One region of the Bacillus sp. JJ1533 genome, then DNA from elsewhere that is predicted to be linked to it. Evidence: riboswitches for the same ligand, from Rfam matches in the RefSeq annotation. Region 1 holds a riboswitch; each other region holds the start of a gene.
What was found. A riboswitch is a leader RNA that binds a small molecule or an ion and turns the genes downstream of it on or off. The one in region 1 is predicted to bind cobalamin.
Positions count from the first base shown of each region.

Region 2: another riboswitch for cobalamin. It lies ahead of V7138_RS10165 (DUF4430 domain-containing protein); the one in region 1 lies ahead of V7138_RS20495 (sigma-70 family RNA polymerase sigma factor).
Region 3: another riboswitch for cobalamin. It lies ahead of V7138_RS17550 (ribonucleoside-diphosphate reductase subunit alpha); the one in region 1 lies ahead of V7138_RS20495 (sigma-70 family RNA polymerase sigma factor).

Region 1 is NZ_JBALOV010000038.1:69,644-80,701, forward strand. It holds gene V7138_RS20485 (FecCD family ABC transporter permease) at 1-798, opposite strand, end outside; gene V7138_RS20490 (ABC transporter substrate-binding protein) at 761-1,783, opposite strand; cobalamin riboswitch at 1,944-2,145, opposite strand; gene V7138_RS20495 (sigma-70 family RNA polymerase sigma factor) at 2,248-2,991, opposite strand; cobalamin riboswitch at 3,132-3,323, opposite strand; gene fabG (3-oxoacyl-ACP reductase FabG) at 3,414-4,151, opposite strand; gene V7138_RS20505 (phenylacetate--CoA ligase family protein) at 4,223-5,614, opposite strand; gene V7138_RS20510 (cobalamin B12-binding domain-containing protein) at 5,672-6,076, opposite strand; gene V7138_RS20515 (acyl-CoA mutase large subunit family protein) at 6,114-7,820, opposite strand; gene meaB (methylmalonyl Co-A mutase-associated GTPase MeaB) at 7,842-8,783, opposite strand; gene V7138_RS20525 (FadR/GntR family transcriptional regulator) at 8,823-9,536, opposite strand; gene V7138_RS20530 (M24 family metallopeptidase) at 10,165-11,058, opposite strand, start outside.
Region 2 is NZ_JBALOV010000020.1:77,057-88,114, reverse strand. It holds gene V7138_RS10200 (spore maturation protein) at 1-123, shown strand, start outside; gene rluB (23S rRNA pseudouridine(2605) synthase RluB) at 257-991, shown strand; gene resA (thiol-disulfide oxidoreductase ResA) at 1,174-1,704, shown strand; gene V7138_RS10185 (cytochrome c biogenesis protein ResB) at 1,718-3,382, shown strand; gene ccsB (c-type cytochrome biogenesis protein CcsB) at 3,385-4,557, shown strand; gene V7138_RS10175 (response regulator transcription factor) at 4,746-5,462, shown strand; gene V7138_RS10170 (ATP-binding protein) at 5,459-7,243, shown strand; cobalamin riboswitch at 7,340-7,557, shown strand; gene V7138_RS10165 (DUF4430 domain-containing protein) at 7,724-8,149, shown strand; gene V7138_RS10160 (ECF transporter S component) at 8,149-8,652, shown strand; gene sigX (RNA polymerase sigma factor SigX) at 8,765-9,316, shown strand; gene V7138_RS10150 (hypothetical protein) at 9,288-10,523, shown strand; gene V7138_RS10145 (peptidoglycan DD-metalloendopeptidase family protein) at 10,663-11,058, shown strand, end outside.
Region 3 is NZ_JBALOV010000034.1:1,537-12,594, reverse strand. It holds gene V7138_RS17575 (acyl-CoA synthetase) at 1-1,248, shown strand, start outside; gene V7138_RS17570 (5'-nucleotidase C-terminal domain-containing protein) at 1,538-6,484, shown strand; gene V7138_RS17565 (GNAT family N-acetyltransferase) at 6,613-7,152, shown strand; gene V7138_RS17560 (VOC family protein) at 7,191-7,601, opposite strand; gene V7138_RS17555 (GNAT family N-acetyltransferase) at 7,759-8,268, shown strand; cobalamin riboswitch at 8,368-8,563, shown strand; gene V7138_RS17550 (ribonucleoside-diphosphate reductase subunit alpha) at 8,596-10,998, shown strand; gene V7138_RS17545 (ribonucleotide-diphosphate reductase subunit beta) at 11,014-11,058, shown strand, end outside.

The DNA of each region.
Region 1 (11,058 bases):
TAATAAGGAAGCACCAATTAAGATGAATATTTTGCCTCTTTTTACATTTACCCCTATATGATCAGCAGCTTCCTCTCCTAAAGCTAGCGCATTTAGTTCACGATAATGAATAAAAATAATTAACGAACCGACAATCATAAATGGGATGATTAGCTGAACATGACTCCACCCTCTCATTGCCACACTACCATATAACCAGTAAATAATTTGTGTCATGGCATCTTGGTCACCTAACGAAATAATTAATGACGTTAGCGCTCCAATAAAAGCACTGATAATGATTCCTGCCAAAATAATCGTTTCAATGGCTAAACTTCTGTTGCTGAGTCGAACTAAACCAAAAACAGCTAATAATGTCACGAGCCCACTTACAATTGCAACAATAGGAAGTGTAAAACTTCCTAATCCAACAATCGACACTTGAAAAAATAGGACGAGCACTGCCCCTAAAGCAGAGCCTGATGAAACACCTATCGTATAAGGATCTGCTAACGGGTTTCTCAAAAGCCCTTGGAAAGCAGCACCAGCTAGCGCTAAGGATGCCCCAACACAAAGCGCAAGCAAAACTCTTGGAAGACGAATATTCCAGATAATCATCTCTATATTCTTAGGAACATCACTAAGCCACCCTATTCCAAGAAAATTTTCAAATACAATATGTAAAACCATGGGAATTGGAATAGACACACTACTCTCCAATAAACCTAGGAGGGCAGCACCTAGTACAAGCCCTCCCGCAAATAGATACAACCAAATTACTTTATTCGCCAAATACTTCTGGATAAATGAGTTCAGCAAGTTCTTCCACCCCTTCGATTAAACGAGGGCCAGGTCTTGTAACGGTATCGCTATTCACATCAAATACTTGTTCATTTTTAACGGCTGGAACCTCTTGCCATCCACTACGAGAATACACTTCATTTTCAGGTTCCTCTACGTAATAACCGTATGTCGTAATAATAACCTCTGGGTTCAAGTTAACAGCTTCCTCTTCTGTAAATTTCACCCATCCTTCTTGGTCTTCCGCAACATTAATTGCCTGGATGGACTCTAGCATTTCATGCATAAATGTATTTGTTCCTGTTGTAAAAATATCTGGGGCAGGGGATACTTCCACCCAAACTCTTTTCTTATCTGTAATTTCTTCTTGAGCTTTTTCTTTAATAGCTTCTAGGCGTTCCTTCATATCCGTAATAATTTCTTCTGCTACTCCTTGTGTTCCTGTCGCAGTAGCAATCATTTCCATTATGCTATAAGCCCCATCAAAAGAATCAGCACTTCCAGTAATAACAACTTTGATACCAGCTTCCTCAAACTGTTCTAGTATGTCTGGATGATTCTTGTAGTGATAGTCAGTCGCAAATACGACATCAGGTAAAAGCGTTAAGATAAGTTCAACATTCATATCTTGTGCGCCAACTTTTTGAATATCTAAAACTTCCTCTGGATAGTTATCATAGTCAGATACACCAATAATTTTTTCGCCTAATCCAAGTGCAAATAAAATCTCTGTTGTACTTGTTTGAATAGATACAATTGATTCTGGTTCGGTTTCAATTGTAACTTCCCGATCGACATCATCTGTAAATGTTACAGGGAATCGTGCTTCATTTTTCTCTTCTTTTTCATCTTGATTATCATTTGATTGTTCTGCTCCAGATACTTCAGGCTCAGCTTGTCCAGTCGTCTTCTGGCTTTGAGCACCACATCCCGCTAAAATTGTCATACTTAACAAAAAAATAATACTGATTAAGACCCACCTTTTAAGAATAATGCCTTTCATTTTCTTTTCCTCCTACGATTTTTTCAGCAATTAAAAAACGCCCTTCCTATGGAAAGGCGCGTATAAGGTACATATATATGAGCTTGCAGAAAATTAAGCATAATGTTTTCCTGCGAACTACGAACATTGATGTACTTTAAACAATCCCATTCCTCGAGGAAGTTTAAACTCCAAATAGGCAGGTTCCTGACTTACGATTTAAGCGATTGGTCAAGCCTTACTATGCAGAATTGCACAGTGGGACATTTAACCATCCTCATCGATCACAGTGGCGGGACCGTGTTGGATTCACACCAACTTCCCTTTTAATCTTAAATAATTTCTACTAAACTATTTAAGAAACCTATTTGTCTGTGTATTCTAATTACTGTTAACATTATAATAGTATAGCGCAATATTATTGTCAAAAATTTCGAACTTTTTTAAGACATTTTAATAATCGTACCATTTGTGATTCTAGTCTTTTAACTAACTTCCATTTTCCTTATCTTCTTAAAAGCATTCACCATGTGTCTCTGGACCATAGAATTTCCACATCCAATCATCTTGGCAATCTCAGTTTTATTAAAACCAAGAAAATAGTATAGATGCAAAACTCTTTTTTCATTATTATTTAAACAAGGCATATAATGTTTAATTAGTAAACTGTTAATCACCTTTTTCTCAACATCTTCAAAAGGACCTTTAATAAACGCCTGGTTTATTTCCCCTGTTTCTTGGAAAACACTTACTAATTCTTGCATCCCATAAACTAATTCAAAAGCTTCATTACGGGAGATTTGAAATTCCTTCATTGCATCACTTATAGTTGGGTCTTTTCCAAACTTTTCTCGAAAGAAGTGATAAAAAGTCATATATTTAGGATACAGCATTCTAATTTTTTGACTTATAACAATTGAATTTGATTGGTTAGAACGCGAAAAGTTTCTAATTTCTCCTTGTATACTTAAATATAAATATCTAACCCATTCACTTGGATCACGGTCTAAATCTAATTTTTTTAGACCATTGAATAATCCTATTAAACAAGCTTGGTATAAATCTTCCCATTCCACTTTGTTCTGCAGCATAAAAACGGCTGGGTTTTTGGTATATGATTTAATAACATACTTAATGAATTTTTCAGCTTCCGCACTTCTTAATAAATCATCCATAAAATCGATGTCATTCTTAGCTTTAAACAAAGTGTCCTTTTCTTTTAAAATCATAAGAATCCCCTTACCTTTAATTATTGAGCGCACTGATAAAATACTCTTCATTAAAGGTGGACCTTAGAAACAGCACAATTTATTAAAAATTATAATACTACAAATTTTTATGTACCGTTCATCTACTCCACCCCCGTAGAGTGTGAAACATAAACAAGGCAAGTCTCCTGACTTGTGCTTCAACCTACTTTGAGCCTTCCCGTGTAAATGCCTTACAGCATTTTTACACAGTGGTTTTCTCATTTCATCAGCACTTACAGTTGCGAGGGCAGTCCTGGATTCACACCAGGTTCCTTTTTAAGTTTCTTTACACCTTATTTATATATTTTATGAAAGACTCATATCATCTAGTCTTCACACTTAGCATCCTATGTTTTTGTAAATATTTTATAAAAAATAGTAAGTTAACTTAATTTTAAAGCCTACATTACTAGACCACCATCAACACTAAGTATTGTACCGTTTATAAAACTGGCTTCATCAGAAGCTAAAAATAGGTATGCTGAAGCTATATCTTCTGGTTTACCAAGTTTTCGTAAAGGTGTCTTATCCTTCATCATATCCAGTATCTTTTGTGGCATTTTGGAGGTCATATCTGTTACAATAAAACCTGGTGCCACCGCATTAACTCTGATTCCTTTTGGCCCAAATTCCTTTGACCAACTCTTGGTCATCCCAATAACACCTGATTTTGTAGCAGCATAATTGGTTTGTCCCACATTACCGTATATTCCTACCACAGAAGAAGCGTTAAGGATTACACCTGAATTCTGTTCCATCATATACGGAGCTACAGCTTTTGTGCATTGGAACACTCCAGTCAAATTAACGCCAATTACTTTCTCCCAATCTTCTGTTTCCATTTTTGTGAGAAATCCGTCTATAGTGATTCCTGCATTATTGATGAGTATATCTATTTTCTTATAAGTATTTACTACTTCTTGAACCATCGAGTTCACTTCTTCTGAGTTTGAAACATCCGCTCGGCAGAAGCTAACCTCTCCGTATTTAGTTAGTTCATCTATTGTTTTGTTACCTGCTTGTTCATTAACATCGCTAATTATTACCTTTGCACCTTCTTCTAAAAACTTCTTAGCAGTTATTTTCCCTATTCCATTGGCACCACCGGTAATAAGTGCTACTTTTCCATCTAATTTCATTAATTAACACTCCCAACTTGTTTAGAAGCTTAGAGAATTTGAATGTACAGCGCTGTATCCTTATAATTTTTTTATTCTTTAAATTGTCGTTTATCGATTACGCGTTTTGCTTTAAACTGTGTTCTTTCGAGCGTTCCAAGAGGGAGTAATTCAATGTTAATCGTCACACCTGTCTCTTTTTTTAGTTCCCTGGAGATCCTTCCTTCCAATTCCTGGTCACTAAGTGTTCCAATTGTTTCACACTGTACCGTTACTTCATCCATAATATTGTCACGAGTTACAATCATGACAAATTCATCACCGATTCCTTCAATCCTTCTAATCACATTTTCAACTAAACTAGCGTAAACATTTACTCCTCGGACTGTTACCATATCATCAATACGTCCATATATTCCTTTTGGTAAACGTGGATAGACACGACCACATGAACAAGGCTCATCAGTCCAAGTAGTTAGATCACCTGACCAGTAGCGGATTACTGGTTGGGATGTCCTCTCTAGAGGGGTATAAACAGGTACTCCCTCACCACCAAACGGGACACGTTTTTTAGTATCCTTATCCACTACTTCTGTATAAACAACGTCTTGCCATAAATGCACTCCCTGACGATGCTCACATTCTGAATTACTCATCCAAGGAGTTACTTCCGCCATTGTACCCGAGTCTATGCAAATCCCACCGAATACCTCTTCAATTTTCCTCTTCGTTGATGGTACTCCTGCACCTGGTTCTCCAGAGAAGAATAAGATTCTAAATCCGAACTCTTTTGGGTCAATTCCTAGGCTCTTTGCTTTTTCAGCTAGATACAAAGCATAGGATGGCGTGCCATAAAACACTGTAGGCTTTACTTCTTTTAACCATGAAACGGCTTTCTCTGTTTGGCCTGCTTGCCCAGCCCCAAACGGAAATGTCTGTGCCCCAAGACGTTCTGCGCCAATAAGAGCGCCCCAGCTTCCAATATATAAACTAAGTGGTGATCCGATAAATACTAAATCACTAGGACGTACACCAAAGCTCCACATGATACGTGCATGCTGGTAAGCTATCCGATCCCAATCATCTTTACCAAAAGAAAAGACAGTCGGTTTTCCTGTAGTGCCAGAGGTTCCCTGAATACGGTGAACCTCTGAGCGTGGGATACAAACATTAGAACCAAATGGCGGGTACATCTGCAAATCTTCTCTTATCTCATCTTTAGTTGTAATAGGCACATGTTCAAAGTCTTTTAAACTATTAACATCACTAGGAAGAAAACCTGCTTTCCTCCATTTTCTTTGATAGAAACCGGAATTTTCGTAAGCGTAATTTAATACATTCTTAATTTTATAGAGTACTAATTCATCAAGTTCCTCTTTAGTTGCCGTTTCAATTTCTCTGTCCCAATATATCTCATCTTTATCCGGAATATAATCATTGTCATACATTGGTGGCCATTGCTTTATCATAGAACTTTTCAGCATTTTATCCCTCCATTTTTCGACTTAAATAAAGATTTAAGAAAATAGCTAGTGAAGATTCTACTTAGCCTCATATGCTTTTCTTTTGACATTTTCTCGAATCGTATTTGCCATAACTTCTATTCTTGACTCTGGTCCAAATACTTCCGCTATACCAGCTTCCTTTAGTAAAGGAATATCATCATCAGGAATAACTCCCCCCATTATGATAAGAACATCATCTAGGCCTTTTTCTTTTGCTATTTCAACAACTTTAGGTCCTAATGTTAAATGATTGCCTCCTAAAGTACTTAATCCAATTACATCTGCTCCTTCTTGGATTGCGGCATCAACGATTTGCTCTGGAAATTGATTTCCGAGATATACAACTTCCATTCCCTCATCCCTAAGCATTCTTGATACTACAAGTGCTCCACGCCAATGAATATCTAAACCCAATTTAGCCATCACTACTTTTATTTGCATACAGAAAACCTCCAATATTGTTGTTTTTTTAGTCCGATTAAACTAGAGGGAACTGCCATAGTCCGAATTCTTCACGGAATACCTCTTCGATTTCACCTAATGTTGCATAAGCCAATACAGCTTCCTTTATATACGGCATTAAGTTTACATCTTGGTGACATTTCTCTCTCAATTGAGCTAAAAGTTCCTGAACTTTTTCATTATCCCTTTTTTGGCGAAGGTTTTTTAATTTTTCTTTTTGTATCTTTTCAGCATTCTCAGGATATCTAAAGACTTCCACATCGGTTTTACTGTTTTCAGTAGGAAAGTAATTCAGACCTACTATTTTATATTTACCACTCTCAATATCCTGTTGAGTTTTGTACGCAAAATCTGAAATTTCTCTATGCAGCCAACCTGATTCCACTACTGATACTAAGCCACCCTTGGATTCGATTAGTTCGATATAATCTCGAATTCGCTGAGCCATTTCTTGAGTTAATTTTTCTACAAAATACGAACCAGCCAATGGATCTACCGTATTGACCACATTTGTTTCAGCTTGAATGATTTGTTGTGTTCTAATAGAGATTAATGCAGACTCCTCTGTTGGAGCGGAATAGGCCTCATCATAAGAATCAATGTGTAGAGATTGGGCGCCACCAAGTACAGCAGCAAGACCTTGAATAGCTGAGCGAGCAATATTATTTAGTGGCTCAACTTTAGTTAAAGTGATTCCAGCTGTTTGGACATGGAAACGCATTAATTGAGATTTATGTTCTTGAGCATTAAAGCGATTCTTCATTACATCATGGTAAACAAGTCTTGATGCTCTACATTTTGCTATTTCTTCAAAAAAGTCATTAAACAAGTTCCAAAAGAATGATAATCTTTTGGCAAAATCATCAACTTTATTTCCTCTTCTAATTAACTCCTCTGTAGTAGCAATTGCGTTTGCTATTGCACATGCTACCTCTTGAACAGCTGTTGTTCCCGCTTCTCTTAAGTTATAGCCGTTATAACTTACCGGGTTCCATCTTGGTAAATTTTTGCTAGCATATTCAATTGCATCACATTGTAATCTGAATGATGCCTTCGGTGGTAATACTTCAAGAGAGCTGCCAATTGTCGTTTCCATTAAAAAGTCGTTTTGGTTTGTACCTGATAGTTTTTCTAATGGAATACCTTTCTTTTCTGCCATCGCAACAAACATAGCCATCACAACTACGGTTGTACTTGGCAAGTGTGTTACAATATTACTTGAAATTTCATCAATAGGGATACCTTCATATAGTGCTTCAATATCCTCCAATGAATCAATGGCTACTCCTGCTGCTCCTACATGTCCTTCCCCTTCTGGATCATCAGAATCATACCCACGAATCGTTGGTAAATCTAGAACAACACTTGTACCTGTTGCACCATTTTTAAGTAGGAATTTAAAACGTTCGTTGGTGTCCTCTGGAGTCCCATATCCAGCTATTTGTCGAACTGTAAATAACCTACCGCGGTACATATTAGGGTATACTCCCCTTACAAAAGGTTCCTCTCCAGGGAGACCGATATCCTTTAAATAATCGATATCTTTAATATCATCTGGAGTATATAGTAGATTAATAGGAATACCAGAATCGGAGTAATATTCTCCTTCACCAGCTTTGTCTTTTAGTGTTTTCTTGGCCCATTTTTCTTTTTGAGTTTCAATTTCCTTAATTACTTCCTCATTAAAAAGTGCTTCTTTCTGATCCACATTATTAATAGTCATATAAATTTACCTCCACTGAATTTATTTAGAAACTAAATTATTGACAATCTCATGAGAAACTGTAATTGGATCGAGCCTGCCGTATTTAACTTCTTCAATTTTTGCTTGCAGTTCTTTATTTGATTGAATCATTTCCCTTGCTTCATCTGAGAGCAAACCTAAAACGATATTTTTTAATATAGTAATATTTCGATCTTCTCGTTTATTCTTCCACAATTCTGAGTTTTGTAGATACTCTCTGTGTTCATGGATTTTTTCAATTAATTCTTCAATACCCTCTTCACTCGTAGCAATCGTTTTAAGAACGGGTCGCTGCCAATCTGTTTTTCCTAATTCTCTAACCATCATTTTTAGGTCTCTGACACTTTCATTAGCTCCCGGTCTATCTGCCTGATTTATTACATAAAGGTCGGCAATCTCCATAATCCCTCCCTTTAATGTTTGTAATGAATCACCTAAACCAGGGACATTAACTAAGGCTACGGTGTCAGCTACTTTCATGATTTCAAATTCCACTTGGCCTACTCCAACCGTTTCAACCAAAATAACGTCTTTTTCATATGCATCTATTACATTTACAATATCGGCAGTTGAAGCGGCTAAACCACCAAGGTTTCCTCGGGTTGCCAAGCTTTTTGTAAACACATTAGGCAATTTAGATAATTCCTGCATTCTAATTCGATCACCTAGTAATGCCCCTTGAGTAAATGGACTGGTTGGGTCCACACAAACTATACCTATTGAAAGCCCCTGTTTGGCTAATACCTTACACATTTTACTGACTAAAGTACTTTTACCCGCTCCAGGTGGTCCTGTGATCCCTATGATATGAGCTTTACCTTTTCGAATGTAACTTTCTTTAAGAATTTCTACACTTAACGGAGTATTATTTTCCACCTCCTTTAGAAATTTCCCTAATGATACATCGTCCTTCGTATTAAAAGAATCGACTATAGATTTCAAGAAAACACCTCCTTCACCCTAATTAATGAAGTTTTAAATTTACTTATTTTTTAAAGAATCCAATTCTAATTGGGCATTACTTAAATGGGCATCCATAAGCCTGCTAGCTTCATTTGGATCTTTATTTTTAATAGCATTAAATATTTCCCAATGTTCCTTTTGAAAGCGTTTTAATATTTGTGGAGTTGTTGCTAACTCACTTCTTGTGGTACGTATTTGTTCCCTAAGTAAATCCGAAATCACGCCAATGATAATGACTAGCATCCTATTTTCAGAAGCTTCCACGATTGACTTATGAAATAAGAAATCAAAATTGGATTGCATTTCTTCCTCACTATCTACATAGTGTTTATCCATTTCTTTTAATATATTTTCAATTTGATTTAAATGAGCTTCTGTTCGTCGGTTTGCAACGATACTAACAGTTGCTTTTTCAAGAATCCTTCTAGCCTCAAATAATTCAAGTGTATCCAAACCTCCTGAAACGGCTACTAATGACATAATCTCTTTTAAGTTTTCAGGCTGCGCTTGTTTTATAATAGTACCCTCACCGGACTTTGATTCGATAATTCCAAGGATACTCAGAACCTTTAATGCCTCCCTCAGCGAGGAACGACTAACTCCCATAGATTCTGAAAGTTCGAGTTCGTTAGGTAATTTTTGCCCAAGTTTCAACTCTTTATTTAGAAGCAGATATTTGATTTGATCTATGATTTCTTCAAATCGTTTCTTCTTTTTTAATTCCTTAAACATGGTTCACACCCTTTAAGACATTTATTTACATGATTGTATGTTTGTATGTTTGTCTGACTTATTGTATTTTTAAAAAAGCTCTTAATGTTTTTACCCAGAATTATGATTTTTATTTTTTTTAAGTTATAGTGTAAAAAATCTAATATTACGCCAATGTAATTATTGAATGACTGAGACTCCCTAATTAAATTTTAAAAACGCTTTCATTACAAAGGGGCATTTTCTGGAATTTTCAAAAGTATGTTTGTCAGACAATCTTTTGTTTGTTAATTATATCTTAAAGGAATAGTGTTCACTGAGTCAACAGAATTTTTCAAAAATTAAAATTCTTCTTGTGACATCACTGCTGAAACATATCAGGGATACACACCTAAAAAAAGCTGACGATCATGTATTTTACTCTGATCAATACAACCCTCTCATATAGTGATTAAAGGTATGTATCCAAAAATGACAAACTGATATGTTTTAAGGGAGTGAAGCAAATTAGCTTTATATAACATACGATTTGTTTCTTGATACATGATGTCTAATGCTGATCTTTTATTTAGCTCAAGGGTGTGCTGTTTAATCCAGCAGCTAGATTAATAGGTTACGATACTTAAATATCGCATTAAATTAAAGAAAACTAATTAATCTCAAATAATTCATGGCCTACTTCCCCAATAATTTCATGTCCGTTTGGAGTAATTAAAATATCATCTTCTACCATTACCGAACCTATTTCAGGAACCATAAATTTCGGTTCTAGTGTGATAACTGTATTTTCTTTAAAAGGCTCTTTGGCTTTAGGTCCAATTACAGGAAATTCATCTAGTTCTAAACCTATAGAATGACCTATATATTCACCTCGATTATCACCGATGCCCATAAAAAACTCTTCCATGTTTCTTTGCTTTACGAGATTTAGAGCAAATTCATATAATTCAGCTCCCGAGATGCCTGGGCGAACTTTATCAATTACTTGAAAATGAACATCTAATAATTTATTCCATAAGTCTATCTGTTTAATTGATGCTTTTCCTATCGAGTATGTTCTAGCCATATCACTATGGTAGCCTTCTTTGGAAATCCCATAATCCAACACCATCAGGTCACCATTTTTCAAATGGCGGTTTGAGGAACCCCAAGGTAATGCATTACTTAACCCCACGCCAGTCACTGTCATAGCATGACCTGAAATAACCCAGGAATTCTCCCCCGACGCTACTATGCCTCCACCTGGCAAACAGGCATCCCATCGATGAAACCATACTAAACCATCACCGCCATTCTTTCTTGCTTCCGACTCAAAGATAGCGGCTATTTCATGTTCCTTTTGTCCTGCTCTTCCATGTTCTAAAATAGCTTCATGGGACAACTTCCACAATTTTGCTGAATTACGGATTTTTTGCACTTCATCATCAGATTTTACTAATCTCTGTTCCATAATAATATTTGTAATGTTTATCAATTTGCCAGTATCAATAGTACTTTCTAACTTTTTTACTAAGTTATAGGGTAAAAAATCAATTTCTGCGCC
Region 2 (11,058 bases), on a different contig from region 1:
ACGGTCTATTTCGGAGCAGTAGGCATAAAAAAAATGGGGGATGCTTTGAAGGTCGGCCTATTAGCTGATTTATTAGGGATTATCGTAAGTATTGTTGTAGTGACGTTCATATTTGGTTCATAAAAAAACACGCATCCATTGCGTGTTTTTCTTTTTAGTGTATTTTTAGGAAGTTAGGGGGATGGGCATACTATTAAATGTTTTTATCTTGTACAAATACTAAGAAACAAGTAAGATGTTTAAGGGGTGAGCATAGATGGAACGTCTACAAAAAGTAATTGCGCATGCAGGAGTGGCTTCAAGAAGAAAAGCTGAGGAACTCATTGTTGCAGGACAAGTTAAAGTAAATGGAAAAGTTGTGAAGGAGCTTGGGATTAAGGTAGGTTCCAATGATAAAATCGAAGTGAGCGGCATTCCACTTGAAAGGGAAGAGCCTGTTTATTTTTTATTTTATAAACCACGTTCAGTCATTTCAAGTGTGAGTGATGATAAAGGCAGAAAGGTTGTTACAGACTTTTTTCCGGAAATTAAAGCACGGATTTATCCAGTAGGAAGACTGGATTATGACACATCTGGATTGTTGTTATTAACGAATGATGGTGAGTTTGCAAATCTTCTAATGCATCCAAAGTACGAGATTGAAAAGGTTTATGTGGCGAAAATTAAAGGGATTCCAGCAAAGGAAAAGCTTCGTCAATTAGAAAGAGGTGTAATTCTGGAGGATGGAAAGACTGCTCCTGCTAGAGTAAAGCTTATTTCGATGGACAAGCGTAAACAAACCTCCATAATCGAAATCAGTATACATGAGGGAAGAAACAGACAGGTTAAAAGAATGTTTGAAGCGATTGGACATCAAGTAATGAAGCTTAAAAGGGAAAGGTTTGGATTTTTAACCCTTCAAGGATTACATACTGGTGAGTTCAGAGAACTACTTCCACATGAGGTAAAACAGTTAAGGGCATTAGCAAGTACGAAGGATAATCGTTTGTAATGGTTGGCTTCTTTGAGTAAACCATTTTCACTTCTTTTAGAAGGGATAAATGGTGCCTAAAGAAGCCATTCGATAATAATTCTCAATTGTCACATAACCTTCAAAATGTTAGCAATGTCATTATGGTATAAAGTGCTATAATGGCAAAGAAAGTACATATTTAATATAAAGGGAGATTTCTAATGAACAAGAAAAAGCGACGATTAGTTATTCGGACCATTATATTGTTACTTCTCGCCGCTGCACTCGTTTATACATTGTATATCAATTTCTTTACGAGTAAGGAAAAGGTAGCAGTTGGGGATATGGCACCAGATTTTGTTGTAACAGATTTAAATGGGAAGGAACACCATTTATCAGAATATAGAGGAGAAAAAGGTGTATTCCTAAACTTTTGGGGAACATGGTGTGAGCCGTGTCAACGTGAATTCCCATACATTGATACATTTTATCAGGAATATAAGGATCAAGGGGTTGAGGTCATCGCCATCAACGTAGGTGAACCGAAATTCAGTGTAAATAACTTTATTCAAAAATATGAATTATCATTTCCTGTTGCTATTGATAAGGGAAACCAATTACTAAATGCCTATGGAATTGACCCATTGCCAACTACTATGTTAATTGATAAAGAGGGCAAAGTTGTTAAGATAATTACTGGTGAGATGACTAGCAAGATGGTACGTGATTATATGGAGCAAATAAAGCCATAGGGAGTTATTTTTTATGGAAAATGTAAAATGCGAATGTGGGCATGTGAATCCACACGGAACTATTTTTTGTGAGGCCTGTGGAAGGCCTCTCCAAAGCGAAGAAATAACAAGTCAGGATGATAAAAAGAATAAAAAATTGCTGGATATGAGGTATGAAGGTAGTGCAAGGCGATCTCAAACCTATAATAAAACCATTGTTGATAAAATTTGGAATTTCTTTTCATCTGTAAAAGTGGGGATTTGGATCATCGTTCTGCTTTTGGTTGCTTCTGCGCTTGGAACGATTTATCCTCAGGAATTATACATACCTCCGGCGATGAACCCAGCTGAATTCTATGAACAAGAATATGGTATAACCGGAAGATTATATTATCAATTAGGCTTCCATAACCTTTATGGTTCTTGGTGGTATATGATTCTAATTGCAATGCTTGGTATTTCCTTAATCATTTGTAGTATTGACCGTGTAGTACCATTATATAAGGCATTAAAAAAACAGGGTGTTACACGTCATGAAAGTTTCTTAAAAAGACAGCGTGTATACGGTAAAAACACGGTTGAAAATATAGAAAAGGACTTAGAAGCAGTTAAGGAGAAATTAAGAAAAAAACATTATTCTGTTCGTGAAGAAAATGGAAATATTCTGGCGGAAAAAGGCCGTTTCTCTAGATGGGGTCCATATGTTAACCACTGTGGACTTATTATATTTTTAATCGGTGGAATGCTTCGGTTTGTACCTGGAATGTACGTGGATGAGGTACTCTGGATTCGTGAAGGTGAAACTGCAAGTGTTCCAGGAACACATGGTAAATATTATTTAGAGAGCGATCAATTCCTCGTAGAAGTTTATGAAAAAGGTAAGGAAAAAGAAGTTTTTAATGAAGCTATTGAACTTGCTGGGAATGGTATGGTTGTTAAAAACTATCAAACAGATGTGACGTTATATGAACGTACAGATGAAATTATCCCTGGAGTTGAACCCGAATTAAAAAAGATTAAGTCTCATGAAATTCGAGTGAATGAGCCATTAAAGCATGATCATTATGCATTCTACCAGGTAGATTATAAACTAAACGAGTTTAGTACAATGTCCTTTAACATGATTAACAAAGAAACGAATGAAGAGTTTGGAACAATCACGATTAATTTAAGGGACCCACAGGAAAAGTATGATTTAGGAAATGGATATTCAATCGAGCTGGTAAGCTATTTCCCTGATTTCTTCTTTAATGATAAAGGTGAACCGGCAACTAAAACAAAGATTCCTAATAACCCTGCTTTTGTGTTTAATATGTATGCTCCTGATAAACCTGAAGGAGAAATCAGCTTTGTAGCTATTCAACAAAATATAGAACCTATGGGTGATAATAAATACAAGATGGCTTTTGCAGGAATAGAAATGAAGAATGTCTCTGGATTGACAGTCAGAAGAGATTTTACATTGTGGATTCTAGCTGTAGGTGGAGCAATTTTCATGATTGGAGTTATCCAAGGTTCGTACTGGCATCATCGCCGTATTTGGATTCAAAGGAAAAATAACGAGGTTATTGTTGCGGGTCATACCAATAAAAACTGGTTCGGCTTAAAAAATGAAATACGATATGTTCTTGCAGACACGGGTATCTCGGAACCTATCGATCAAGTTGATGCGAAAAATAAGGAAAATAAGGAGGGATAATAATGGCTGAATTAAGCTCAAATCTACTCTATGCTGCTTTTATTCTCTATCTTGTGGCAACCTTTGTCTTTGGTGGGGCAATAAGAGATAAAAAAAGCGCAAATGGATATAACCGCTGGTCACATCTAGGGATTATCATCACCATTATTGGATTTGCTGCACAGGTAGGCTATTTTATAACACGATGGATTGCATCTGGACATGCGCCTGTTAGTAATTTATTTGAATTTATCACATTCTTTGGAATGATGTTAGTCCTGGCATTCATCATCATTTATTTTATTTATAAAACAAGTATACTAGGCCTTTTCACTTTACCTATTGCATTATTAGTTATTGCATATGGTAGTATGTTTTCGAGAGAAATCTCTCCTCTAATTCCGGCATTACAAAGTGACTGGTTACATATCCATGTTACAACTGCTGCTTTAGGTCAAGCAATATTATCTATCAGCTTTGTAGCTGGTATTTTATATCTATTAAAAACAGTTGATCAGTCTGTAAGAAGCAAGAGTACATTTTGGTTAGAGTTTGTGATGTATGTGTTAGTTGTTGTTGTAGGATTCGTCGCAATTACAACTGCCTTTGGCGCAATGAAATATGAATCTGTCTTTTCTTGGGTTGATAAAGAAGGCGCAACTGCGGAAATGGTGTATAAATTACCTGCATTGGTTGTACCAAATGAAGGTGAACTATTAACAGATGGTAAGTTTTCAAGTGGGATTGAATTGCCAGCCTTATTAAGTGCTCGAAAAGTTAACACAGTTCTATGGTCTATAATTTCAGGTTCAATTCTATATGGATTACTTCGGTTAATTTTACGAAAACGCATCGGTGCAGCATTACAGCCATTAACTAGACGGTTAAATTTAGATTTAGTAGATGAAATCGGTTATCGTTCGGTTGCAATCGGATTCCCTATTTTCACACTAGGTGCATTGATTTTTGCTATGATTTGGGCGCAAATTGCCTGGACACGTTTCTGGGGTTGGGATCCAAAAGAAGTGTGGGCTCTTATTACATGGCTCTTCTATGCCGCATTCTTACACTTAAGGCTTTCCAAAGGTTGGCATGGTGAAAGATCTGCGTGGCTTGCAGTAGTAGGTTTCTTTATCATTATGTTCAATACCATTTTTGTTAATTTAGTTATTGCAGGATTGCATTCATATGCATAAAAAACAAGCCTTCATCTGTTGATGAAGGCTTTGTGCTTATAAAAGTACTTTCGTTTGTGTCAGAATTTTGACTTTTCCACTGTCATAGAACACTAGTGTGATTTATGTTATAGCAAATTATGAATTTTTTATGTACGATAGATATGTAAAGAAATATTCTTTCGGAAAGAAAATGGAGGAATAAAAAAATGGAAAACGAAGCAAAAATTTTAGTTGTCGATGATGAGGAAAGAATTCGTCGTCTACTTAAAATGTATTTAGAGAGAGAAAATTATGTGATAGAAGAAGCAGACAATGGAAATGAAGCTTTGGAAAAGGCATTAAAAAACGAATATGATCTTATCCTTTTGGATCTCATGATGCCCGGAAAAGATGGTATTGAAGTATGTCGTGAGTTGCGAGAAAAGAAATCAACTCCAATCATTATGTTAACTGCCAAAGGCGAAGAAGTGAACCGTGTCCAAGGTTTTGAGGTTGGAACGGATGACTATATCGTAAAGCCCTTTAGTCCAAGAGAGGTTGTTCTGCGTGTAAAAGCATTGTTAAGAAGAGCTTCCCTTACAACCTACCTGCAAACTGAAACAACGGCTAAGGATATTATTGTATTCCCGCATCTAACAATTGATAATGATGCACATCGAGTCACGGCAGATGGCAAAGAAGTGGGCTTAACACCTAAGGAATATGAATTGTTATGCTTCTTAGCAAAATCTCCAGATAAGGTATTTGATCGTGAGCAGTTATTAAAAGAAGTTTGGCACTACGAATTTTTTGGTGACTTACGTACGGTTGACACACATGTAAAACGCTTGCGTGAAAAGTTAAATAAGGTATCACAGGATGCAGCCAAAATGATTGTCACTGTTTGGGGCGTTGGTTATAAATTTGAGGTCGGCCAGGAATGAAATTTTGGCGAAGTGTTGTAGGAAAACTATGGGCAACCATTCTTTTATTGTTTTCCTTTGTATTATTTGTATTATCCGTGTTATTCATGGAGTATTTTGAAAATTATCATATCCAAGAAGCTGAAAGAAATTTAACCCAACTAGCAGCAAATATAGCTGTCATTATGGAACAGCACGAGGATAAGGATGTTGCACGAAACATTGCGTGGGAACTTGTGAATGATGAAACAAAGGTCATTATTGTTGCAGATGAAAGCACATATTGGGTATCACCCGATCGAAAATCACTTGCAAATATCCCTGTAACTTTATTAACAGATGATCCGGACCTTAAACTTGTTATCTCAAATGACCAAAACAAAAGTAAAAAAATAATCCTTCCTGAAAATGAAAATGTGAATAACCAAGGCCAAGAGTTATTTGTTGTCGGGGCTCCACTTCATATTGAGGATGACCAAAAGGGCGCAGTATATCTATACCAATCATTAGATGTTGTACAACAGACAACACAGCATACCACGCAATTTATCATCTTAGCGGCAGGTATCGGGATAGTTCTAACGACTGTATTTGCCTTTTTCTTATTAACTAGAATTACGGCTCCTTTACGTAAAATGAGAGAAGCTGCAACCGAAGTCGCAAAAGGTAAATTCGATACGAAGGTTCCGATTCTTACCCATGATGAAATTGGTGCTTTAGGACTGGCCCTTAATCAAATGGGAAGGCAATTAAAATATAATATGAATGCTCTTAATCAAGAAAAGGAGCAACTTGCAAGTATTTTAAACAGTATGGCAGATGGTGTTATCACGTTAAATCGGGATGGAACAATTTTGGTTACAAACCCACCCGCGGAACGTTTTCTTCAGGCCTGGTACTACCAACAGGGCATGTATCAGGATGTTGGTGAAGAACTCCCTCCTGAAGTAAAGGATTTATTTCAACGAGCAGTTTCCTTTGAAAAGGAACAGTTTATTGAAATAAGCCTTCAAGGAAGAACATGGGTTATTTTAATGAGCCCACTCTATAATCAGACATATATTAGGGGCGCCGTTGCGGTACTGCGTGATATGACGGAGGAAAGACGGTTAGATAAGCTTCGCGAAGACTTTATTGCGAATGTATCACATGAGTTAAGAACGCCGATTGCTATGTTACAGGGCTATAGTGAAGCAATAATGGATGATATAGCAAGTTCTGAAGAAGAGAGAAAAGAAATCACGAAAGTAATCTATGATGAGTCACTACGTATGGGGCGCCTAGTTAATGAATTATTAGATATAGCAAGAATGCAGTCTGGTCATATAACTTTGGATAAAGAAAATGTTGATTTCGATTTATTTATCGACCGAGTGATTCGAAAATTCCACGGATTAGCTAAAGAAAATTTAATTACATTAACTGCGAAAAAAGAAGAAGATATCGGAGAAATTGAAATAGATCGCGATCGGATTGAACAGGTATTTACTAATTTAATTGATAACGCGATAAGACATACTGATGAACATGGTAAGGTGGAGGTTCATGTGACAGGTCAAGAAACATCGATAAAAGTCGATGTTAGGGATACTGGGTCTGGTATTCCTGAAGAAGATCTGCCGTTTGTATTCGAACGTTTCTATAAGGCGGACAAGGCAAGAACGAGAGGAAAATCGGGCACTGGGTTAGGACTTGCCATTGTTAAAAACATTATCGGTGCTCATAATGGAAATATATCAGTTCATAGTAAGCTTGGTGAAGGAACAACCTTTACATTTGTAATTCCTCGAAAAAGTGAATAAATTGAAAAAATGTGGCGAAGATTCTTGTTTCATACGAAACATTAATCTTGTAAAATAATAATTCTTCTTGTAATATGAAGAAGGTTAATAAAAATGAATAAAATCAGATATATAGGTGTCGAGGATTTATAAAAATTCTCAAAGACTTAATAGGGAATCTGGTGTAACTCCAGAACTGCCCCCGCAACTGTAAAAGTGGACGAAATGAGAAGAACCACTGTATGAATGGATGGCAATTGCTGTTCATCATATGGGAAGGACTCAAAGTAGGTTGAAGCTTAAGTCAGTAGACCTGCCTAATTCGAACGTTTTTTAATTCTTCGGGGTGTGGGAATTAACAATAAAACAGCTACATGCTTTTTTGTTGTTTTTCTCAACTTATTAACAAAGCTCACCCGTTGTGGTGAGCTTTTTATTTTGGTATCAAGTGCTTCAAGTACTTATATATAAATACGATATAACACAAAGGGGAACTAGGACATGAAAAAATTATTAGTTGCTTTACTTTCAGTGGGATTATTATTTGGATGCAGTAATGACCAACCTACAAATGATACATCCAACAATAACAATGACTCGTCTGAAACTGTTAAAAAAGAAGAAAAAGCTGAAATTGTAACTGTTGTGGTCTCTAAAAACAATGGAGAAGAAGTTATTGAAGAAAAAGAAATCGAGATTGAAGCAGGAAAAGAAGTTACCGTAATGGAGATCATGCAAGAAAACTTTGAAGTCGAAACACAATTTGATGGTGCATTTATTGCAAGCATAAATGGAGTTGCAGGTAGTGAAGAAGAAAAAACATCATGGTTCTATTCTGTAAATGGTGAAGAAGCAATGGTCGGGGCAAATGAGTATAAATTAGAGCCTGAAGATAAGATTGAATTTGACCTCCATAAGTGGGAATAATGAACTTATCTGTAAAAAAACTAACGCTTTTATCCATGCTAATCGCCTTGTCCGTAGTAGGACGGATTGTTTTTACTTTCATACCGAATGTTCAGCCTACTACAGCTATTATTATTATTACAAGCTTATTTCTAGGACCAGTTTACGGTGTGGTTGTTGCCGTTTTTAGTTCTGTATTATCAAATCTTGTAATGGGGATGGGATTATGGACAATTGGCCAAATCTTTGCATGGGGGATAATTGGTTTAATTAGCGGTTTGTTACAAAAATATCGTGAACGAATTCCAGTTGTGTTGCTTGCTGGCTATGCGGTATTCTGTGGTTTTCTCTATGGCTTCGTCATTTCAATGCCATTATATTTGTTTTCGGGAAAATTTCTTGCCTATTATATAGCTGGACTACCATTTGATATGAGTCATGCAATCGGGAATGGACTATTTTTTCTCATTCTTTATCCAATCTTAAGACTATTATTCTTAAAAAATGTAATAATCGCAAAGTAAGGAAGAATATTACCAAAATATTCTTCCTTTTTTCATGAAAACATACTATATTGGGAGTGTAACTTTTTTTACAAAACATACGACTAATGAAATGAACGGGAGGATTTGCAAAATGGATTCCTTATTTGAGGAACTATATGAAAAATATCATCACGATGTCTTTTCCTTCTTATTTTATATGGTAAAAAATCGTGAACTGGCTGAAGATCTCGTTCAGGAAGTTTATATAAGAGTTTTAAAATCATATGATAGATTCGAAGGGAAGAGCAGTGAAAAAACATGGTTATTTTCAATTGCACGACATGTTGCAATTGATTCATTTCGGAAACAGAAAGGCTGGAAACAAAGAATCATGGATTCCTTTGATTGGAATCGACAAGAAGTAAGAGATATTGCTCCACTTCCAGAAGAAATAGCATTACAGAATGAGCAAGTTCAGATCATGTACCGCTGCTTGGACCACTGTACAACCGATCAACGTCTAGTACTAATATTACGATATATCCAATCCCTTTCCATTGCTGAGACTGCTAAAGCTCTAGGTTGGACAGAAAGCAAGGTAAAAACAACTCAGCATAGAGCCCTTAAAGTCTTAAAGACTTATATGGAAGAATCTGGTGTAAAGGAGGGTGTAGATGATGAAAAAATCCGAGTGGAACGATGAACACCTAGAGCAGCTGCTATCGCAAATGCCAACAATAAAAGATAACCGTAAGCCACAAGAGATTTATCAAAATATAACCCTTAAAATGAATAAACGAAAGAAGAAAGTTTGGATTGTTCCAACCATTGCATCTGTGGCAGCAGCCCTTCTGTTATTCATCTTAGCTCCTTCTTTGATGAATAATATGAACAGTTCAAGCTCCGACTCTGCTGAAATGGCACAAGAAAATTCAAAGATTGCGATGGATACGGAGAAAAAAGAAGCAGCTTCAAAAGATGAATCAATTAGTGCTTTGCAAGAACCTGAAGAGCCAAAACAAGATGATGATGTTGGTATTTTTTCTTCTGAGGAAAAATCAATCCAGGGCTATGCAGTGAATAGTATAGAAGATAATCAAGTTCTTTTAACATATGGGGTACTTTTAGGTGGTGCTTCGTTTCCTTCAATTATTTCTGTCGTAATAGAATCCAACGGAGAAAATGTTGTAGAACAATGGCAAAAGAATGTACCGATAGTCAATAATTTCTTTCGTGAACACAGTGATTTAGGAATTGATGAGATTCCAGAATCGTATTTTTCGGATTTTGAAGAAATTGTAACAAAAGATAATTCAAAAGCTGTTAGGATTGATGTAAGTAATTCGGTTAATACAGAGTCCTTTGCAACTGCTGAAACAAGTCATTTTAGCATCACTGTTGATTCGTTTCGATATCTGTCAGAGGATTATCAGCATGTGGAACTTTTTCAAAATAACCAACAGGGTATTTATGTAGGGCAGACTGGTATATTGGAGAAAAATATTGATATCGAAAAAGATACAAAAAAAGCTTATTTATACTATGTAAGTGAGGAATCCAATTATAAACTTTTGGCTCAAACATATAATGATTTTAAAACAATTGAAGAAGCGTTGGATGTTATGAAAGTAAAGTTTGAAGAAAGTGAGTATGCACTTCATCCTACTATCATATCTGAAATAAAAGAAATTAATAAGGATGGTACTAATTTAGAGGTTCACTTCAGTAATGATGCAGTTTTAGAAAATACGGATAATTATATCTTAATGGTAGATGCAATTATGCTGACGGCTAAGGAATTTAATTTTGATTCCGTTACATTTTACGGAAATATCGATCAAATTGGAAATGTGCGATTTGGCGAACCGACACCGGTCCCGCTAGCACCAAATCCGTTAACATTACAATAAAGAGACACTCTGTTGTCTCTTTTTTTGTTTATTTTAAAAGTATACATGCATTTTTTTACATAATTTAAGAAAACTTTTCAAATAATGATAGGGTGTTAAATTTTAAACCACAATTGTTCATTTTTTGAGGAGGATATAAATGTTTTTTAAGGGTAGACGAATTGCTATTGTTACCGTAACGGCAATTTGTATAAGTTTTTTCTTTTTCAATACTTACAGTACGTACGCACAAGAAAATGCAGCAGATGCAACAAAAGAGTGGGCATGGCCAGTCATAGGGACAATTACTGATACTTTTGGAACTAGACAAGGGAATCATAAAGGCTTAGACATTGCTGCTCCACTTGGAGATCACATATATGCGGTTGAAGAAGGAATCGTTAAAAGCTCGGCTTTCAGAGGCTCTTATGGCCATGTCATTTTTATTGAGCATCCAAATGGTTATGAAACGGTCTATGCACATCTAAGTAAACGGAATGTTCAAGTTGGTGATAAAGTTGAAAAAGGCCAATTAATTGGGCATATTGGGAGTACT
Region 3 (11,058 bases), on a different contig from region 1:
TGGCGTTTATCAAGTGAAGAAATAGATTATATCCTGACACATTCATCACCAAGTCTAATTGCAATATCAAGTGATTTGGAGGGGCTATTACAGGACAAAATATCTAGGAAAATCGTAAAAATTGATACGGAGGAGTATTATCGATTTGCGAATGAAGCAAGTAACTTCACAAATCACGAGCAGCTTATCAAAGACGATGACCCATTAGCTATTATTTATACAGGTGGAACGACTGGAAAACCAAAGGGAGTGGTCCTTTCCCATCAATCCATTACGTGGAATGGGTTAAATACCATTGTGAGCTGGAATTTGTCGGCGGAAGATGTGACATTAACATATATGCCGATGTTCCATACAGGTGGCCTCAATGCCTTATCTATTCCGATTTTAATGATGGGGGGCAAGGTTGTCATAGCTAAAAATTTCGAACCCAATCGAGCAATCCAAATGATTAATCAAGAGGGTTGTACAGTCGTACTGCTTGTTCCGACGATGTATCACATGATGGTTAACACTCCTTCTTTTAAAGATGTAAAGTTTCCAACCATGCATACATTCTTATCTGGGGGAGCACCATGTCCGTTAGAAATTTACCAAGCGTTTGAAGAAAAGGGTTTGTCTTTTAAAGAAGGATATGGACTAACAGAAGCTGGGCCAAACAATTTCTTTATCGATCCCAAGATTTCAAGATTTCGCCGAGGCTCTGTTGGGAAGGCCATGTTTTTTAATGATGTGAAAATCATTACTTCTGATGGGAGAGAAGTAAAGGCGGGAGAAGTAGGTGAGCTGCTAATTCGGGGAAAGCACGTTTTCCATCATTACTGGAATAATCAGGATGCGACAAACGAGGCGTACCATGATGGATGGCTCCATACGGGAGATCTAGCAAGATGTGATGAGGAAGGCTATTACTATATTGTTGGTCGAAAGAAAGAAATGATCATTACCGGTGGGGAAAATGTCTATCCACTTGAGGTAGAACAATGCATTAGCCAACATCCAGCGATTAATGAAGTTGCTGTAATTGGTGTGCCACATCATAAATGGGGTGAAATGGTAATTGCAGTAGTCTCATTAATCCCAGATCAACAAGTTTCTAAGCAAGAGTTAAAAGAGTACTGTCAAGCAAAAATTGGTAAATACAAAGTTCCGAAAGAGTTTATCTTTGTAGAAGAAATACCAAAAACACATGTTGGAAAGATAGATAAAAACCACTTGCAAAAGACATATGAAAATTTTGTTAGCTAAAAGAAGATAAACGACTGCTATTTTGATTAGTAGTCGTTTTTCATATTTCATGTTTCTTTGATTTGAATTCGTTTACATTCCAAAATGGTTATTCGTGACAAAAGTAGGAGATTTTCGATAAAACGCTAACATTACACTAAGTCTTTTTACCTATCATTCGTGTTTTGTACAAAAAATACGTAAATTTTTAGTTTAATTTTCGTAAATTATATTGACTGATTCCCCCTAAAGAAGTATCTTGAAATCGTATAGGATACTACCAAAAACTATGAAGTAAGGGGAGAAGAGTGTGAAAAGTAGCATAGTAAGAAAATTACTATCGGTATTTTTTGTTTTTAGTTTAATTGTGCCTACTACATTATTAAACTTTGCGCCTTCCGCAAGTGCGGCACAGGCAACTGCTAGTGTGAATGAAGAACAATCATCTTTTATTTCAGTAGCAGAAGCAATTGCAAATAACTCTGGTACTGCTACAGTACAAGGGTATATTGTGGGAACAGTTATTAGTGGAACAAATTATGATCAAGTTGCTCCGTTTACAATTAATACAAATCTTGGTTTAGCAGACGATCCAAACGAAAAGGATCCAGCAAAAATATTACCTGTGCAGTTACCATCAGGTAATGTTCGTGCAGATTTAAATTTGGCAGACCATCCTGAAAACTTCCAAAGAAAAGTAGCAATTACTGGGAACCTTGCAGCATATTTTAGTGTTCCTGGTTTAAGAAGTGCCTCTTCCTACGAATTTCTTGATGGTGACTCCAATCCTGGAGAACCTGAACAACCAACCGTAATCAGCATTGCCGAAGCACGTACTCAAGGTACAGGTTCAGCAACAGTTAAGGGAATTGTAACAGCAACATTAAAAAATACGATTCACATTCAAGATGAAACAGCTGCAATTGCTGTTCGTCCTACTTCATTAAATGTTCAACTTGGAGATGAAATCACTGTAAGTGGTTCATTACAAGAATATAGAGGGTTGTTACAACTGGATACCGCGACCTTGATTGAAAAAACAGAAGATAAAGGCGTGCCAGATCCTGTTGAATTAGCAGGGGCTAATGTGAAAGAAGAAAATGAATCAAAACTAGCTCTTGTTAAAAAAGTAGAATTAATCAATGTTAATAAAGGAAATGGTTGGGCAAATTATACGGCCAAAGCCGAAGATGGTACAGAGTTCTTAGTTCGTGATGAAAAGGGTACATTGGAGTTATCTGTTGGAACTACATATGATTCGATAACAGGTATCGTCCAACAATTTGATCAAGATTATCAAATCATACCTCGTGGACAAGCAGATATCATTGCAGATGCAACAAAGGTTCAGCCAGTTAGTGCTTCCCATCCATCAGGTACAGTTCCAACTGGAACAAAAGTAACCTTATCTACAACTACTGAAGGTGCAGAAATTTACTATACAACTAATGGAACAGAGCCAACAAGTGAAAATGGTCAAACATACAATGAGCCAATTACAGTTGACCAAAATCTAACTATTAAAGCGATTGCTGTAAAAGATGGTTTAACAGCTAGTGATGTTAAAGAATATACTTATCAAGTATACGATGCTGAAGAAATTAATATCCATGATATTCAAGGAGAATCCCATGAATCTCCACTTAAAAATGTAAAAGTAGAAAATGTGAAAGGTATTGTTACATATACCTATAAAATCGGAAGTGGAAACTACTTCCATATGCAAACTCCAGATGACCAAAAGGATAACAATCCGAAGACATCTGAGGGTATTGTCGTTTATACAGGTAACCAAGCAAATGTGAAAATTGGTAATCTAGTAAGTGTGACCGGCACAGTCGATGAGTATCATATCGATGGCTACAATAATACGAAACAAGATACTGACCTACCAGTAACACAAATCAATGCAAGAGATGACCGAGGTGGAATAGTTACAGTAATTGAGGAAACGGTTGAACTGCCGGAACCAATTAAAATTACCAGTGAAAACCTTCCAAATCAAGTGATTGATAATGATAGTTTTGCTGAGTTTGATCCAGAAGAGGATGCAATTGATTTCTGGGAAAGCGTAGAAGGTATGCTTGTCGAAGTCGGAGCAGTTAAGGCTGTTGCACCTCAAGAACATGGGGATCTCATTACTGTTTTAGAGGACAGAGAAACCGATACAATCCATGGTGGTGTTTTATTAACTGAAGATAATGCAAATCCGGATCGTATCCAATTTAAAATGTACGATAATAGTGCTGCTCGAGATTTCCAAGTAGCAACAGGAGATAAGTTTACTGGACCAATTACAGGTGTTGTAAACTATGGATTCCAAAACTTTAAGATTTATGTTGATTTAGAAGATCTGCAATCAAAACATGTTGTTGGTGAAGCAAAACCTGAGACAACAACAATTGTTAAAGAGGAAGATAAGCTTACGATTGCTTCTTATAATCTTGAGAACTTCTCAAATAATACAAAAGAAACCACGGATGATAAAGCTCAAAAACTAGCTAGAGCATTTGTTCAAGATATGGAGAGCCCTGATATTATCGGGGTAACTGAAGTTCAAGATAACAATGGTCAATCTGCTGGAGATGCTGCTGCAAATGAAAGCTATGAACGTTTAATTCAAGCAATTGTTGCTGCTGGCGGTCCTGAATATGAATATTTAAACATTGACCCTATTAATAATGAAGATGGTGGAGCACCAAATGCAAACATCCGTGTTGGATTCTTATATAATCCGGATCGTGTTTCCTTACCAGAGGGCATCTCAGCTGGTGATGCAACAACAGCAGTTGGTTATGAGAATGGTAAATTAACTCATAACCCAGGTCGGATTGACCCAACAAACCCTGCATTTGATAACAGTCGTAAACCTTTAGCAGCACAGTTTACCTTCCAAGGCGAAGATGTTGTTGTTATTGTAAATCACTGGAATTCAAAATCTGGAGACACTCCATTATTCGGTTCAACTCAACCACCCGTTTATGCTAGTGAAGTCCAACGTAAACAAATCGCAAATATTGTTTATGACTTTATAGAAGAAATTAAAGCTGATAACCCTGATGCGAATATCGTATCTGTTGGTGACTATAATGACTATCAATTCTCTGACGCAATGAAAATATTTGAGGGCGAATTGATGACCAACATGATTAACCATGTTGAACAGAGTGATCGTTACACATACTTGTTCCAAGGTAACTCACAAGTATTAGACCATATTGTGGTATCAAACAACTTAGTACGAAGTACTGAAATTGATATTTTACACATCAATGCAGATTTTACCGATATGGCCGGACGTGCAAGTGATCATGACCCGGTAATGGTTCAAGTAGATTTAAAAGACAATTTTGATTTAACTGTTATGCATACAAATGATACGCATGCTGCCTTAGACAACATGCCTAAGACTGTCACAGCAGTGAAGGAAGTGAGAGCACAAAACCCTGAAGCACTTCTATTACATGCAGGTGATGCATTTACAGGGACCTTATATTTCAATGAATTTCAAGGTGCAGCAGATTTAGCGATGATGAACTTATTGGGCTTTGATGCAATGACCTTTGGTAACCATGAATTTGATTTAGGTTCATCGGCTGAAGGACATCAAAAATTAGCCGAATTTATTCAAGGTGCAACATTCCCATTTGTTAGTGCCAATGTGGACTTCTCGAAAGATGATAAGTTCAATGGAATATTCAATGATTCTATTGAAGCTGACTTTAATGATGGTCAAATTTACAATGGAATTATCAAAGAAGTAAATGGAGAGAAAGTTGGTATCTTTGGCTTAACGACAGAAGAAACAGCCGACATATCTAGCCCAGGCTCCATTGTATTTGAAAACTACATTGCAGAAGCAGAGAAAGCAGTACAAGACTTTGAAGCACAAGGTGTTAATAAAATTATTGCATTAACTCACATCGGATATGACGATAATGCAGCAATTGATAATGATTTAATTCTTGCTGAAGAAGTGGAAGGCATAGACATAATCGTAGGTGGCCACAGCCATACAACCTTATCTGAACCTGTAGTTGTTGCAAAAGACGAGACACCAACAGTAATCGTTCAAACAGGGAATGCCAATAGTAACCTTGGTGTTTTAAATGTTGAATTCGATGAAAATGGTGTAGTAATAGGACATGATGGTGGCTTAGTTGCAATCGGCAGTCAAGTGGCTGATCCTGAAGCAGCAGAAGTATTAGCACCATTCAAAGCACATGTTGAAGAGGTAGCTCAAGAAGAAATTGGTGTATCTACTCCAATTGAATTAGAAAATCCTCGTACAAATGGGGATAATTCAAAACCAAGCGTACGTAAAAATGAAACAATTCTTGGAAACTTGATTACAGATGGTATGCTTAAAAAAGCAAAAGAATTCACTGGTGAAAATGTTGTAATGGCATTGCAAAACGGTGGTGGTATCCGTGCTGCTATTAATGAAGGTCCTATCACTGTTGGTGAAGTCATCACCGTTCTTCCATTTGCTAACACATTAGCTACGATGGAAGTAACAGGTGCTGAGCTTAAGGAAGCATTTGAAATTTCGGTAAGTAGATATCCTGGAGAAAATGGTGGCTTTTTACATGTAGCGGGAGGTAAGGTAGAATTTGATTCTTCTAAGCCAGCAGGGGAACGTGTAGTTGAAGTTTACATCGAAGATTCCAATGGAAAACTTGTTGCAATTGATGATAATACTACGTACATCGTTGCGACGAACGCATTCACAGCTAAAGGTGGCGACGGCTATGATGTGTTTGCAAAAGCTTATGAAGAAGGTCGTGTAACTGATCTTGGACTTTCCGATTGGGAAAACTTCCGTGACCATTTAAAGTTCATTGGTAGTGAAGGAATTCCGACTGAAATTGAAGGCAGAATCGTTGATATTTATACAACTCCAGGCGAAGAACCGGAAGAACCTCAACTTGTTGTTGTTTCTCCAGAAGTTGAGAGAGGAAACAAATATGTGGTAACTGCCAATGATTTGAGTGATTTAACAGATGAAGCAACTGTTAGAGTTGAAGTTCCTGCTAAGAAAAATGCAATTTTTGTGTCATTACGTTCCGAGGCTATTGCGAAGCTTAAAGAAGCGAATGCTGAATTAATCGTTTCAAATAGCGTCAGTGAATTTAACGTTTCAGCATCTAAATTGCCAGATGGTGAAATTGAAATTAAAGTGCAGAAAAACAATCGCAGTGGCGCTTATGATTTCACAATCAAATCCGAAGGAAAAGGATTTCAAAAGCTCAATTAAAATAAAAGGCCATAGAACTTGTTTCTATGGTCTTTATTGTGGAGAAAAACAGCGTGTATATCTTAAAAAAGGAAATGGATACGTAATGTTGAATTATTATATTAGTCGATAATTAAGGAGTCATTCAAATGATTACGTATAATTTATTAAAAGGAAAAAAGGTTGAACTTGTAAGATTTAAGGCTGAGGATGTTCAGACAATTGTAAGTTGGTATGAAGATCAGGAGTTTCTTAGAAATTTAGATACGTTGCCATCTTTCCCCAAACATCCTTCAGACTTCAAAGAGTGGATTGAGCAGAAAAATGAAAAAGCATTTGTTTTCGGAATTAAAGAGCTAGCCACTGAAAAATTAGTTGGCTTTGTGGACATTGACAGTATTATATGGCCACATCGAAATGCATGGCTTGCAATTGCAATTGGTGGGGATGGTAACCGAAATAGGGGACTTGGATATGAAGCGATGGTACTTGTTTTAGATTTTGCCTTTCAGGAGTTAAATCTCCATAGAATCCAATTAACCGTGTTTCAGTACAATGAAAGAGCAATCGCTTTATATGAAAAGCTAGGCTTTGTCAGGGAAGGAACTTCGAGGGAATTTTTAGAACGAGATGGAAAGCGTTTTGATATGTATTTTTATGGTCTGCTAAAGCACGAATGGAAAAAATAAACTCAAATCCCCCATAAAATCAGGGGGATTTTCACATTTTACTGTTTTTCAAAGTTTAGGTCCCAAATAATCCCGAATTGGTCCTGTACTTTTGCATATTTAGCTCCCCAGAAAGTATCCTGTAATTCCATGAATACAGTTCCTTTTTCTTTTAAATCATTAAAAGTTTTAGTAATCTCTTCTTCACTTTCAAATTCAATTACGAGGGAGATGTTGTTTCCAACGTTAACCGTTTGGTCTGGAGAGTCATCTGATACCATTAACAAGAAATCATTCTTTTTGAATTTACCGTGGATCAGTCTGTCGTTCGCCCAATCCTGATTCTCATAACCTGCTTTAGCATATGTTTGAACATCTAAAATTTCACCATTAAATATTTCTTTGTAATAGTCCAAAGCTTCCTTTGCATTACCGTTAAACATTAAGTACGGAGTTACTTGACCTTTCATTTGCAAAACACTCCTTTTGATAGATTTGCCAACTATCCTACACTATGTTTTCTATTACCAGAAGAATTCATACTCTGTTGTATATTTTTTCCTTAAATCCCATTATAATTAAATCAAATAAAAAACGCAAGAACAAATGTTCTTTAGGAGGGGTAATGTGAATATCAGAAAGCTTATACCAGAGGATGCTGAGTGCTATTGGAAGCTACGATTAAAAGCATTAACTACGGATCCTGATGCATTTTTAGTTACGTATGATGAGGCAATAAAGAAGGAAAATCCAATAGGAGAATATAAGAAAAGCTTTCAATCTGAAGAAATCTTAACGTTTGGTGCATTTGAAGAAGAACATTTAGTTGGTATGGTCACTTTAGTTCGGGAAACACGTCAAAAAATAAGACATAGGGCTAACATAGTGGCAATGTATGTTGATGGTAATAATAGAGGGAAGGGTACGGCCAAGGCATTGCTAAAAGAAGCAATTAAGATAGCCCGAAATATTCCTGAAATCGAACAACTTTATTTAACGGTAGATTCTGAAAACACACCGGCTAAGGAATTATATAAAAACCTAGGATTTAAAATATATGCAGTCGAGAAAAAAGCAATGAAATATAACGGCCAATATCGTGATGAAGAGCATATGGTATTATTTCTTGAGAAATAATTTTGTCAAAATTTGTCTTGCCAAAAGTAGAGTAGTCACTTATTATTAAATTCAATAGCATATATTGAGAGAATTTCAATTTTAAAAACTACATATTGTGTTTTGCCTTGAGAAAAAGATGCCAATAGGCTTAATAGGGAATCTGGTGGAAAACCAGAACTGCCCCCGCAACTGTAAATGCTGACGAAATGAACATGCCACTGTATAAGCTAACTCCAAGTGGGTACTTATATGGGAAGGGTTCAAAGTAGAATGAAGCATAAGTCAGGAGACCTGTCTTTTTTCTAAAGATGTTTCACCTTCTTCGGGGATTGGGAAGATGAAACGATGGCGACAGGTGGGCTCTTTATTCTTGCTCTCTTGGTGTTATCGTTTCATCCGCTCAATTCAATTGAGCGGATTTTTTGTGTTTTACAAAAAAAAGTTAGGGAGAGAATTACTTTGAATAGCACAATACAAAGGGAATTGGATTCAGTTATACACTCGCTGGATTATGCTGAAAGAACCTATCAACTCGAAACAACTGAAATAAGAAACAAACTGCAAGGAATGAAATTTTCAACATTTGAAGCAAACCAACATGCTCTTTTTTATTCCTTAAACAAAATTGCTATGGATCAGCCCAACTGGACCTATTTAGCGGCACAACTATATTTAAATGAGCTCTATGAGAAAGCAGGAATAAGTCGCAATTATAAATGTGCCCAAAAATACGGCAGTTTTCATGAGTTAATCGAGGAACTAACGAACAAAGGAATTTATTCTAATGATCTACTAGACTCTTATACCAAGGACGAGATTACAGAACTCGGCAAGCATATTGACCCTACTAAAGATCTTCTATTTACATACATCGGCTTATTTTTACTAGCGGACCGATATCTTGCAAGAGATTATGAACGAAATATATATGAACTACCACAAGAGCGGTTCATGATAATCGCTATGACCTTAATGCAACATGAAAAGAGGGAAGCTCGGCTTGAATATGTTAAAGAAGCATACTGGGCATTAAGTAATTTGTATATGACTGTAGCCACTCCTACATTATCAAATGCAGGTAAAAGCTTTGGTCAGCTCTCCTCTTGTTTTATTGATACGGTTGAAGACTCACTTGATGGTATTTATTTAAATAACTGGGATATTGCTAGATTATCAAAAGATGGAGGAGGAATAGGCGTTTATTATGGGAAGGTTCGGGCGCTCGGCTCCGACATAAAAAAATTCAAGGGCAACTCTTCTGGTGTTGTTCCATGGATTCGCCTTATCAATGATACAGCCGTCAGTGTCGACCAATTAGGCCAACGTCAAGGAGCAATAGCGATCTATCTTGATTTATTCCATAAAGATATCATGAATGGTTTCCTTGATTTAAAGACAAATAACGGAGACGAACGAAGAAAGGCTCATGATATTTTTACAGGGGTATCCGTTCCAGATTTGTTTATGAGAAAGCTACAAGAAGTGGATGAAAACGGGAGGAGTATTGGAGAGTGGCATACCTTTTGTCCACATGAAGTAAAGCAAATCATGGGATGGAAGGATGAAGACGGAAATCCATTAGGGCTCGAAGATTTCTACGATGAAACGGATGAAAAATATTTCACTTTAAAATATATGGAAGCTGTCAATCATCCACTTTTACCGCGTAAGTCCTATCGGGCAATGGATGTAATGGCACGCATCATGGTTGCGCAATTAGAAACAGGGACACCGTATATGTTTTACCGTGATGAGGTAAACCGGCAAAACCCGAATAAACATCTTTTAGGTAAGGGACGAACTGCGATTTTTTGCAGTAATTTATGTACGGAAATTGCTCAAAATATGTCAGCAACAGGCATTACGAAGGAGTATGCAGATAAAGAAGGAAATATTGTAATCATTCGAAAACCAGGTGATTTTGTGGTTTGTAACCTTTCTTCTATTAATCTGCCAAGGGCTTTTCAGGAAGATGTACTTGAACGCTTAGTTGGTATCCAGGTAAGAATGCTTGATAATGTCGTCGATTTAAATACTATTTCGGTTAAACAAGCAGATATCACCAATAAAAAGTTTCGTGCGGTTGGATTAGGAACATTTGGCTGGCATCATCTTTTGGCACTAGAGGGGATTTACTGGGAATCAGAAAAGGCTGTTCAATTTGCGGATAAGCTCTACGAAGATATTGCCTATTATGCGATTAAAACCTCGATGGAGCTTGCAAAGGAAAAAGGCGCTTATTCCAAATTTAAAGGGTCTGAGTGGGAAACGGGAGTTTATTTTACAAGAAGAAAATATGCTTCTGCACGTTGGAACAAGCTTAAAGAAAAGGTTTCTCAAAATGGGTTAAGAAATGGTTGGCTCATGGCGGTTGCTCCTAATTCATCGACAGCGAAAATTGGTGGGTCTACCGATGGGATTGATCCAATTTATGCAGCTGAGTATGCGGAAGAGAAAAAGAATTTTAAGTTTAAAGTGACCGCACCTGATATCAATCATAAAACCTATGAATTTTACAGGAAAGCACGTCATGAAGTAAATCAAATGTGGAGTATTAGGCAAAATGCAGCACGCCAGCGTCATATCGACCAGGGCATTAGCTTTAATCTGTATGTTAGACATGATATTAAAGCAAAGGATCTCTTGCAGCTCCATCTAGAGGCTTGGAGTCAGGGATTAAAAACAACTTATTATGTCAGAAGTACATCCCAAGCAGAAATTGAAGAATGTGAACTATGCCACAGTTAAGGGGGAATAGAATTGATGACGAAAAATCAGCCATTAACAAAAATAAAATTATTTAATCCG